3 regions of the Pseudomonas sp. GW821-FHT07B01 genome follow, and region 1 is predicted to be linked to each of the others. Evidence: predicted binding sites of a transcription regulator. Region 1 holds the regulator's gene; each other region holds the start of a gene.
What was found. The regulator sigma-54, encoded in region 1, starts transcription at its own class of promoters, with help from an activator protein. The targets are predictions, from matches to a motif close to ANTGGCATNNANNTTGCTNT.

Region 1 (3,275 bases):
CTATCTTCCGCAGGAGGCGTCGATCTTCCGTAAACTGTCGGTAGCCGACAACATCATGGCGATCCTCGAGACCCGCAAGGAACTCGATCGCGATGGTCGCCGCCAGGAGCTGGAAAGCCTGCTGCAGGAATTCCACATCAACCATATTCGCGACAACCTCGGCATGAGCTTGTCCGGTGGTGAACGTCGTCGCGTGGAAATCGCCCGCGCCCTGGCGACCGCGCCGAAATTCATCCTGCTGGATGAACCCTTTGCCGGTGTCGACCCGATTTCAGTGGGCGACATCAAGCAGATCATCCATCACCTCAAGGCCAAGGGCATTGGCGTGCTGATCACCGATCACAACGTGCGCGAAACCCTCGATATCTGCGAAACCGCGTATATCGTCAACGATGGTCAGCTGATTGCCGAAGGCGATGCCGAAACCATCCTGGCCAACGAGCTGGTGAAGGAAGTGTACCTGGGTCACGAGTTCCGCCTGTAAACACAGGGGTATCGCGCTCTTACCTGGAGCGTGCGGGAGTCAATGGAAACCTCGGTTTTTTTATTGTTACCGCGCTCTAGGCAAAGGCCCCGAGATCAGGCATATAATTTGCTTATGTTTGGCGCTCACGCGCCCTGTCGTGGATGGCGCATTGCGCCGGCGAATAAGGTGTTAAGCCCCTGCCATGAAACCATCGCTAGTCCTGAGAATGGGCCAGCAGCTGACGATGACACCGCAGCTGCAACAGGCCATCCGCCTGCTCCAATTGTCGACCCTGGACCTGCAACAGGAAATCCAGGAGGCCCTGGAGTCCAATCCGATGCTCGAACGCCAGGAAGAAGGCGACGACTTCGATAATGCAGACCCGCTGGCCGACAACATCGAGCAAAAACCCAATCCCGACGTGCAGGAACCCTCCTATCAGGAAACCGCCCCGACGGTGGACAACCTGGAGGAAGGCGACTGGAACGAACGCATTCCCAACGAGCTTCCCGTGGACACCGCCTGGGAAGACGTCTACCAGACCAGCGCCAGCAGCCTGCCAAGCAGCGATGATGACGAGTGGGACTTCACCACCCGCACGTCGGCGGGCGAGAGCCTGCAGAGCCACTTGCTGTGGCAACTGAACCTGGCGCCGATGTCCGATACCGATCGCCTGATCGCGGTCACCCTGATCGATTGCATCAATAACCAGGGTTACCTGGACGAAACCCTCGACGAGATCCTCGAGGCCTTCGACCCGGAACTGGATATCGAACTGGACGAAATCGAAGCCGTCCTGCACCGCATCCAGCAGTTCGAGCCCGCCGGCATTGGTGCCCGCACACTCAGCGAGTGCCTGTTGCTGCAACTGCGCCAATTGCCGGCCAAGACCCCATGGCTCACCGAAGCGCAACGCCTGGTCAGCGACTACATCGACCTGTTGGGCAGTCGCGACTACAGCCAACTGATGCGCCGTATGAAGCTCAAGGAAGATGACTTGCGCCAGGTCATCGAGCTGGTGCAAAGCCTCAACCCGCGCCCAGGCTCGCAGATCGAATCCAGCGAAGCCGAATATGTGGTGCCCGACGTCATTGTGCGCAAGGACAACGAACGTTGGCTGGTGGAGCTGAATCAGGAGTCGGTACCGCGCCTGCGGGTCAACCCGCAATACGCAGGTTTTGTGCGCCGCGCCGACACCAGCGCCGATAACACCTTCATGCGCAACCAGTTGCAGGAAGCGCGGTGGTTCATCAAGAGCCTGCAAAGCCGCAACGAAACCCTGATGAAAGTCGCAACCCAGATCGTCGAACACCAGCGCGGTTTCCTGGAGTACGGCGACGAGGCCATGAAGCCTCTGGTGCTGCACGACATCGCCGAAGCCGTCGGCATGCATGAATCGACGATTTCCCGAGTTACCACGCAGAAATTCATGCATACCCCACGGGGTATTTATGAGCTGAAATACTTTTTCTCCAGCCACGTCAGCACCTCTGAAGGCGGTGAATGCTCGTCCACGGCGATCCGCGCGATCATCAAAAAACTGGTTGCCGCTGAAAATCAGAAAAAGCCGTTGAGTGACAGCAAGATCGCTGGTTTACTGGAGGCACAAGGCATTCAGGTCGCCCGTCGAACCGTCGCCAAGTACCGCGAGTCCCTAGGGATCGCGCCTTCCAGCGAGCGTAAGCGTTTGATGTGACGGGCGGGCCACAGCGTTCCAGTGGTGGGTATTCCTGCCCACCGCTTTATGCACTGGCAACGAAGGAGAAGCTGTATGCAAGTCAACATCAGTGGACACCAGCTGGAAGTCACCAAGCCCCTGCGTGAATACACCGAGAGCAAACTGAACAAGCTTGCGGGGCATTTTGACAAGATCACCAACGTGCAGGTCATCATGGAGGTCGATAAGCTCAAGCAGAAAATCGAGGCCACCCTGCACGTACCGAATGCCAAGCTCGTTGCCAATGCAGAACATGAAGACATGTATGCGGCAATTGACTCGCTCTACGACAAGCTCGACCGCCAACTCATAAAGCATAAGGAAAAGAATCTGCACCTGATGCAAGGTACAGGTCGTTAACTCTCCCCCCATGATCCGACTTGAAAACATCCTGACCCCCGGCCGTTCCCTCGTGAACGTGCCGGGCGGCAGTAAAAAGCGCGCCCTCGAACAAATTGCCAACCTGATCGCCCGGGAAATTCCGGATCTGGAGATGCAAGATGTCTTCGAAGCTCTGATTGCCCGTGAAAAACTCGGCTCCACCGGTTTTGGCAACGGCATCGCGATCCCTCACTGCCGCCTCAAAGGTTGTGATAAACCTGTGAGCGCGCTGATGCACCTGGACGCTCCGATTGATTTCGACGCCATCGACGGCGCCCCGGTCGACCTGCTGTTTGTGCTGCTGGTCCCGGAAGCCGCCACCGATGCGCACCTGGAACTGCTACGGCAGATCGCCAGCATGCTGGACCGCAAGGATGTACGCGACAAACTGCGCAGCGCCTCCAGCAATGAAGCGTTGTACCAAGTTGTCCTGGATGAACAAAACGGGCAGTAATCATGCGTTTGATCATCGTCAGCGGTCGCTCCGGGTCGGGTAAGAGCACCGCCCTCAATGTGCTTGAGGACAACGGCTTCTATTGCATCGACAACCTGCCCGCCGGCCTGCTGCCAGAGCTGGCGGAACGCGCACTGATCCATACCGAATTGGCGCAGCCGCTGGTAGCGGTCTCGATTGATGCGCGCAACCTGCCTAGCCACCTCTCGCGGTTCCCGGAACTGTTGGAAGAAGTGCGTGCCAAGCACATTCATTGC
Region 2 (3,275 bases), on a different contig from region 1:
CACGATATGTCCCGATTCCAATGGCTCGCGCAGCACCTCCAGTACCTTGCGATCGAACTCTGGCAGCTCATCCAAGAACAAAACCCCGTGATGGGCCAGGGTGATTTCCCCCGGTTGTGGCTTCGAGCCGCCACCCACCAGCGCCGGCCCGGATGCCGAGTGGTGCGGCTGGCGAAACGGGCGGTTTGGCCAATGGCTCAGCGGTGCCAGGCTGACCACGGACTGGATTGCGGCCACTTCCAGCGCTTCCTGCTCGCTCAACGGCGGCAGCAAGCCCGGTAGCCGGCTGGCCAATAAAGTCTTGCCGGTGCCCGGTGGCCCGCTGAACAATAGGTTATGCGCGCCTGCCGCCGCGATCAGCAATGCTCGCTTGGCCGCGAGTTGGCCCTGCACTTCACTCAGGTCTGGGTAAGGCTTGTTCAAGTACAGCAAACCGTCGGACCTGTAGGGCTCAATCGGCACATGCCCATTCAGGTGCGCCACCACTTGCAGCAAGTGATCCACCGCAATCACCTTCAACCCCGACGCCAGGCACGCCTCCTCGGCATTGGCGCGCGGCACTATCACGGTGCGCCCGGCCTTGCGCGCTGCCAGCGCGGCAGGCAGTACCCCTTTCACCGCGCGCACCTCGCCGGACAACGCCAATTCCCCAAGGCATTCCACGTCATCGAGCATCAGCGCCGGCACTTGCACACTGGCTGCCAGGATGCCCAGGGCAATCGCGAGATCAAAACGCCCGCCGTCCTTGGGCAGGTCGGCGGGCGCGAGATTGAGCGTGATGCGGCGGGCCGGATATTGCAGCGCCGAGTTGAGGATGGCACTGCGCACGCGGTCCTTGCTTTCCTTTACTGCGGTTTCGGGCAAACCCACTAAGGTGAGAGACGGCAGGCCATTGGCCATATGCACTTCGACAGTGACGGCTGGGGCTTCCACACCGACCTGGGCGCGGCTGTGGACGATGGCGAGGGACATGCTCGTTCCTTGAATGGGAGGGCCGCTTCCTGCGGTTTTTTCCAAGGGTAGACGAGGTGGGATGGAGCGGGGCGGGGAGGTTTTACAGAACGTATCCGGGCGGCGACGCAAAACAAATGTGGGAGCTGGCTTGCCTGCGATCGCGGTGTGTCAGCAAAGAATCATCCGCTGATAAACCGCGATCGCAGGCAAGCCAGCTCCCACAACAATTGCGTTCACTCAGCAGAAGGTGGCGTCAACCGTGCTTCAAGTTCAGCCACCTTCGCCTCCAGGCTCTCCAGCCGTGCACGTGTGCGGGCCAGCACCACCATCTGGCTGTCAAACTCTTCCCGGCTGACCAGGTCGAGCTTGCTGAAACCACTCTGTAGCAAAGCCTTGAACTGGCTTTCGATTTCATTGCGGGGCAGCGGCGTGTCGCCGCTGAACAGGCGAGAGGCGTGGCCGCTCAGGGCGTCTAGGAAGTCTTTGGGCGCGAGCATTGGACATATTCCGGAAAACAGTTGGCCGGCAGTGTATCACGCAGCGTCTATAGTCATTTTCAGGCCCCGTTGCGCACGGTTTTCGCGCATTGGGGCGGGCGGCCTCGCACTGTTTTGATGCGCATTGCGGCCGCGCAGGCGCCCCGTAGGTGGGCACAAGCGGGTAAAGGATTGATTTCGGTGGTTTTTACGGAGCTGGCAAGGTTTCTGCTTAGACGATCATGACCCATGCACTGATGCAGTCGCTGTGACGAATGCAGTGCGCCGACGGATCCGGGGGTACAGGGCTCGTCACCAGTGGTTCGCTGGCGTCGCGACGGCAAATGCCGAGGCGACGATGCGTTACAAAGCCAGGCACTGCGCTTAGACTTGAGACGGGTTTGTTTTCCTGGGGCAAGTCCACCAAATTCGGGAGAGAGTTTTCATGAAGCTAGTCACTGCCATCATCAAGCCGTTCAAGTTGGACGATGTTCGCGAGTCACTGTCCGAGATCGGCGTGCAGGGCATTACCGTTACTGAGGTCAAGGGCTTCGGTCGGCAGAAGGGTCATACCGAGCTGTATCGCGGCGCAGAATACGTGGTCGATTTCCTGCCGAAGGTGAAGATCGATGTCGCCATTGACGACAAGGATCTTGACCGGGTTATCGAGGCGATAACCAAGGCGGCCAACACCGGCAAGATCGGTGACGGCAAGATCTTCGTGGTCAATCTGGAACAGGCTATTCGCATCCGTACCGGCGAAACCGATACCGACGCAATCTAAGCCGCCAAACCCCAACGCCCCAGGAGAAAACAATATGACTCTGCGTAAATTCGCAGGGCTCGGAGCCCTGCTGTCCATCGTAATGCCAAGCCTGGCCATGGCGGCAGATGAAGTGGCTGCTCCAGTCCTCAATTCCGGCGACACCGCCTGGATGCTTACCGCCACCGCGCTGGTGCTGTTCATGACCATCCCTGGCCTGGCGCTGTTCTACGGCGGCATGGTCCGCTCCAAGAATATTCTGTCGGTGATGATGCAGTGTTTCGCCATCACTGGCCTGATCAGCATCCTGTGGGTCGTCTACGGCTACAGCATCGCGTTCGATACCACCGGTATGGAACAAGGTGTGGTCAACTTCAATTCCTTCTTCGGCGGCATGGGCAAGGCGTTCCTGGCGGGGGTCACCCCGGCCAGCATCACCGGGCCGGCGGCGCTGTTTCCGGAAGCCGTGTTCATCACCTTCCAGATGACCTTTGCCATCATTACCCCGGCGCTGATCGTCGGTGCTTTCGCTGAGCGTATGAAGTTCTCCGCAATGCTGATCTTCATGGCTATCTGGTTCACCCTGGTCTACGCGCCGATTGCGCACATGGTCTGGAGCGGCAACGGCGGCCTGATGTGGGACTGGGGCGTGCTGGACTTCGCTGGCGGCACCGTTGTGCACATCAACGCGGGTGTGGCTGGCCTGGTGGCGTGCATCGTGCTCGGCAAGCGCAAAGGCTTCCCGACCACCCCGATGGCACCGCATAACCTGGGCTATACCCTGGTGGGCGCGGCCATGCTGTGGATCGGCTGGTTTGGCTTCAACGCCGGTTCCGCCGCGGCGGCCAACGGTACAGCGGGCATGGCGATGCTGGTGACTCAGATCGCCACCGCAGCTGCGGCCCTGGGCTGGATGTTTGCCGAGTGGATCACCCACGGCAAGCCCAGCGCACTGGGTATCGCCTCGGGCGTGGTCGCCGGCCTCGTCGCCGTGACGCCTGCGGCGGGCACCGTGGGCCCGATGGGCGCCCTGGTGATTGGCCTGGTCGCCGGTGTGGTGTGCTTCTTCTGTGCTACCAGCC
Region 3 (3,275 bases), on a different contig from region 1:
CGACCATTCCGATTCTTGACCTGGCCATGGCCACGGGGGCCGCGGGTTTGCAGGACCGCCAGAACCCTTTCGTGATCATCACCGAGTACAACACCAAGACCCAGGGTTTCCTGGTGCGCTCGGTGGAGCGCATCGTCAATATGAACTGGGAAGAGATCCATCCGCCGCCCAAGGGCACGGGGCGCGATCACTACCTGACGGCGGTGACGCGGGTCGATAACCAGTTGGTGGAAATCATCGACGTGGAGAAGATCCTCGCCGAAGTGGCCCCCACCTCGGAAACCATCTCCGTCGGGGTGGTGGATGCCGAAACGGCACACAAGGCGGTTTCGCTACGGGTGTTGACCGTGGACGACTCTTCTGTGGCGCGCAAGCAGGTCACGCGTTGCCTGCAAACGGTCGGGGTTGAGGTGGTAGCCCTCAATGATGGTCGCCAGGCCTTGGATTACCTGCGCAAGCTGGCAGATGACGGCAAGAGGCCTGAAGAAGAATTCTTGATGATGATCTCTGACATCGAGATGCCGGAAATGGATGGCTACACGCTCACGGCCGAAATACGTAACGATCCACGCATGCAAAAGTTGCATATCATCCTGCATACTTCGTTGTCGGGGGTATTCAATCAGGCAATGGTCAAGAAGGTCGGTGCGGATGACTTTCTGGCCAAGTTCCGTCCTGATGACCTCGCATCCCGGGTAGTCGACCGGATCAAGGCAGCAGATCACGGCTAGGGGATTTCCCCCGGCGGTCACACGATTTAAGAGGCGGCATCATTGTCTACGGGTAATTTGGATTTCGAACAGTTCCGGGTCTTCCTGGAAAAAGCCTGTGGCATATTGCTCGGTGAAAACAAGCAGTACCTGGTATCCAGCCGTCTCAACAAGCTGATGGAACAGCAGGGCATCAAGTCCCTGGGTGAGTTGGTCCAGCGGATCCAGGGGCAGCCGCGCAGTGGGCTCAAGGAAATGGTGGTCGATGCCATGACCACCAACGAAACCTTATGGTTTCGCGATACCTATCCCTTTGAAGTGCTCAAGAACAAAGTGTTGCCTGAAGCCATCAAGGCCAGCCCGGGCCAGCGCCTGCGTATCTGGTCGGCGGCCTGTTCTTCGGGGCAGGAGCCGTACTCGATCTCGATGTCCATCGATGAGTTCGAGCGGACCAACATGGGCCAGTTGAAAGCCGGTGCGCAAATTGTGGCCACGGACCTGTCCGGCACCATGCTCACCAACTGCAAGACCGGTGAGTACGACAGCCTGGCCCTGGGCCGAGGTTTGTCCCAGGAACGCCTGCAACGCTACTTCGACCCCAAAGGGGCAGGGCGTTGGGCGATCAAGGCGCCGATCAAGAACCGCGTCGAATTTCGCTCGTTCAACCTGCTCGACAGCTACGCCAGCCTAGGCAAGTTCGACATGGTGTTCTGCCGCAACGTGCTGATCTATTTCTCGGCTGAAGTGAAGAAAGACATTCTGTTGCGCATCCACGGCACCCTCAAGCGCGGAGGTTATCTGTTCCTCGGTGCTTCCGAGGCGCTCAATGGGCTGCCGGATCACTTCCAGATGGTGCAATGCAGCCCGGGGATCATCTACCAGGCCAAGTAGCCTGGGTGTATGCAATAAAACTGTGGGAGCCGGGCTTGCCCGCGATAGCGTTTTGTCAGTCGACGAATAGGTCGGCAGGCACTCCGCCATCGCAGGCAAGCCAGCTCCCACATTTGTTTTCTCGGCAAGCTGGCGTAAAGCGGCAACTGCCCATTGCCGCTTTACTGGCACTACGCGGAAATCGCTTGCCGCTTTTCTGGCATAGTCGCCGGCAACTTCCCTCGAAACCCTTTATATACGGGGCTTTCGCAAGTTTGGCATACACCTTGCTATAACCCTGCTAACGAACAGCAGGTCAGCCTAAAGGTTTCCGCCATGAGCATCAGCTTCGATAAAGCGCTCGGTATCCACGAACAAGCCCTGGGCTTCCGCGCCCAGCGTGCCGAAGTCCTGGCCAACAACATCGCCAACGCCGACACCCCGAACTACAAGGCTCGGGACCTGGACTTCTCCGCCGTGCTCGCCGCACAACAGGACAAGACCAAGAACGGTACCTTCGCCTTGAACATGACCAATAGCCGTCATATCGAAGCGCAAGGCCTGGGCAATGGTGACGAGTCGCTGCTGTATCGCACGCCGATGCAGCCGTCGATCGACCAGAACACCGTTGACGCCCAGCTGGAGCAATCGAACTACGCCGAAAACTCGGTGAACTTCCAGGCCAGCTTCACCCTGCTCAACAGCAAATTCAAAGGGCTGATGTCAGCCCTGCGCGGAGAGTAAGCCATGTCCCTGTCCAGTGTTTTCAATATTGCCGGCAGTGGCATGAGCGCGCAGACCACGCGTTTGAACACCGTCGCCAGTAACATCGCCAACGCCGAGACCGTCTCCTCGAGCATTGACCAGACCTATCGCGCCCGCCATCCGGTGTTTGCCACCATGTTCCAGGGTGGTCAGGCAAACGGCAGCGATTCGTTGTTCCAGAACCAGGACGCCGCCGGCTCCGGCGTGCAGGTGTTGGGCGTGGTCGAAGACCAGAGCAACCTGGAGGCCCGTTACGAGCCCAACCATCCTGCCGCGAACGAAAAGGGTTACGTCTATTACCCCAACGTCAACGTGGTCGAGGAAATGGCTGACATGATTTCCGCCAGCCGCTCGTTCCAGACCAACGCGGAAATGATGAACACCGCCAAAACCATGATGCAGAAGGTCCTGACCCTGGGTCAGTGATAAGGGGCGCCAAATAATGGCCATCGTTGATACGTCAAACAACACGGCTGTCCAGGACCTGTTCAACTCCAAGGTCAAGGACGCTTCGAACAATGTATCGAATGTTTCCAAAGCGGCGACGGGTAACCAGGCGCTAGGCAAGGACGCATTCCTGCAGTTGCTGGTGACCCAGCTGAAAAATCAGAACCCGCTGTCGCCCCAGGACAACGGCGCGTTCGTGGCCCAGCTTGCCCAGTTCAGCAGCCTGGAAGGCATCAACACCCTGAACGACTCGGTGAACAACATCTCCAGCAACTTCAGCTCTTCTCAAGCGCTGCAGGCTTCGTCGCTGGTGGGGCGGTCGATCATTATCCAGACCGACAAAGCCATGGTTGATACCAGCAAGAGCATGAACGGTTCAGTGGCGGTGCCATCGGCGGTGGGCAACGTGTCCGTCAAGATCACCGACAAGGACGGCAACGTCGTACGCACCGTGGATATGGGCGCGCAGAGTGCCGGCAGCCA

Region 2: the regulator sigma-54 is predicted to act here: its motif matches at 1,646-1,665, upstream of glnK (P-II family nitrogen regulator).
Region 3: the regulator sigma-54 is predicted to act here: its motif matches at 1,855-1,874, upstream of flgB (flagellar basal body rod protein FlgB).

The regions. Positions count from the first base shown of each region.
Region 1 is NZ_JBWKRA010000010.1:110,523-113,797, reverse strand. Features, by position in the region: gene lptB (LPS export ABC transporter ATP-binding protein) at 1-484, shown strand, start outside; gene AC07S6_RS13475 (RNA polymerase factor sigma-54) at 669-2,162, shown strand; gene hpf (ribosome hibernation-promoting factor, HPF/YfiA family) at 2,238-2,543, shown strand; gene ptsN (PTS IIA-like nitrogen regulatory protein PtsN) at 2,554-3,018, shown strand; gene rapZ (RNase adapter RapZ) at 3,021-3,275, shown strand, end outside.
Region 2 is NZ_JBWKRA010000004.1:234,953-238,227, reverse strand. Features, by position in the region: gene AC07S6_RS06930 (YifB family Mg chelatase-like AAA ATPase) at 1-972, opposite strand, end outside; gene AC07S6_RS06925 (accessory factor UbiK family protein) at 1,188-1,451, opposite strand; gene glnK (P-II family nitrogen regulator) at 1,876-2,214, shown strand; gene AC07S6_RS06915 (ammonium transporter) at 2,249-3,275, shown strand, end outside.
Region 3 is NZ_JBWKRA010000001.1:529,231-532,505, reverse strand. Features, by position in the region: gene AC07S6_RS02475 (chemotaxis protein CheV) at 1-731, shown strand, start outside; gene cheR (protein-glutamate O-methyltransferase CheR) at 774-1,601, shown strand; gene flgB (flagellar basal body rod protein FlgB) at 1,917-2,324, shown strand; gene flgC (flagellar basal body rod protein FlgC) at 2,328-2,771, shown strand; gene flgD (flagellar hook assembly protein FlgD) at 2,788-3,275, shown strand, end outside.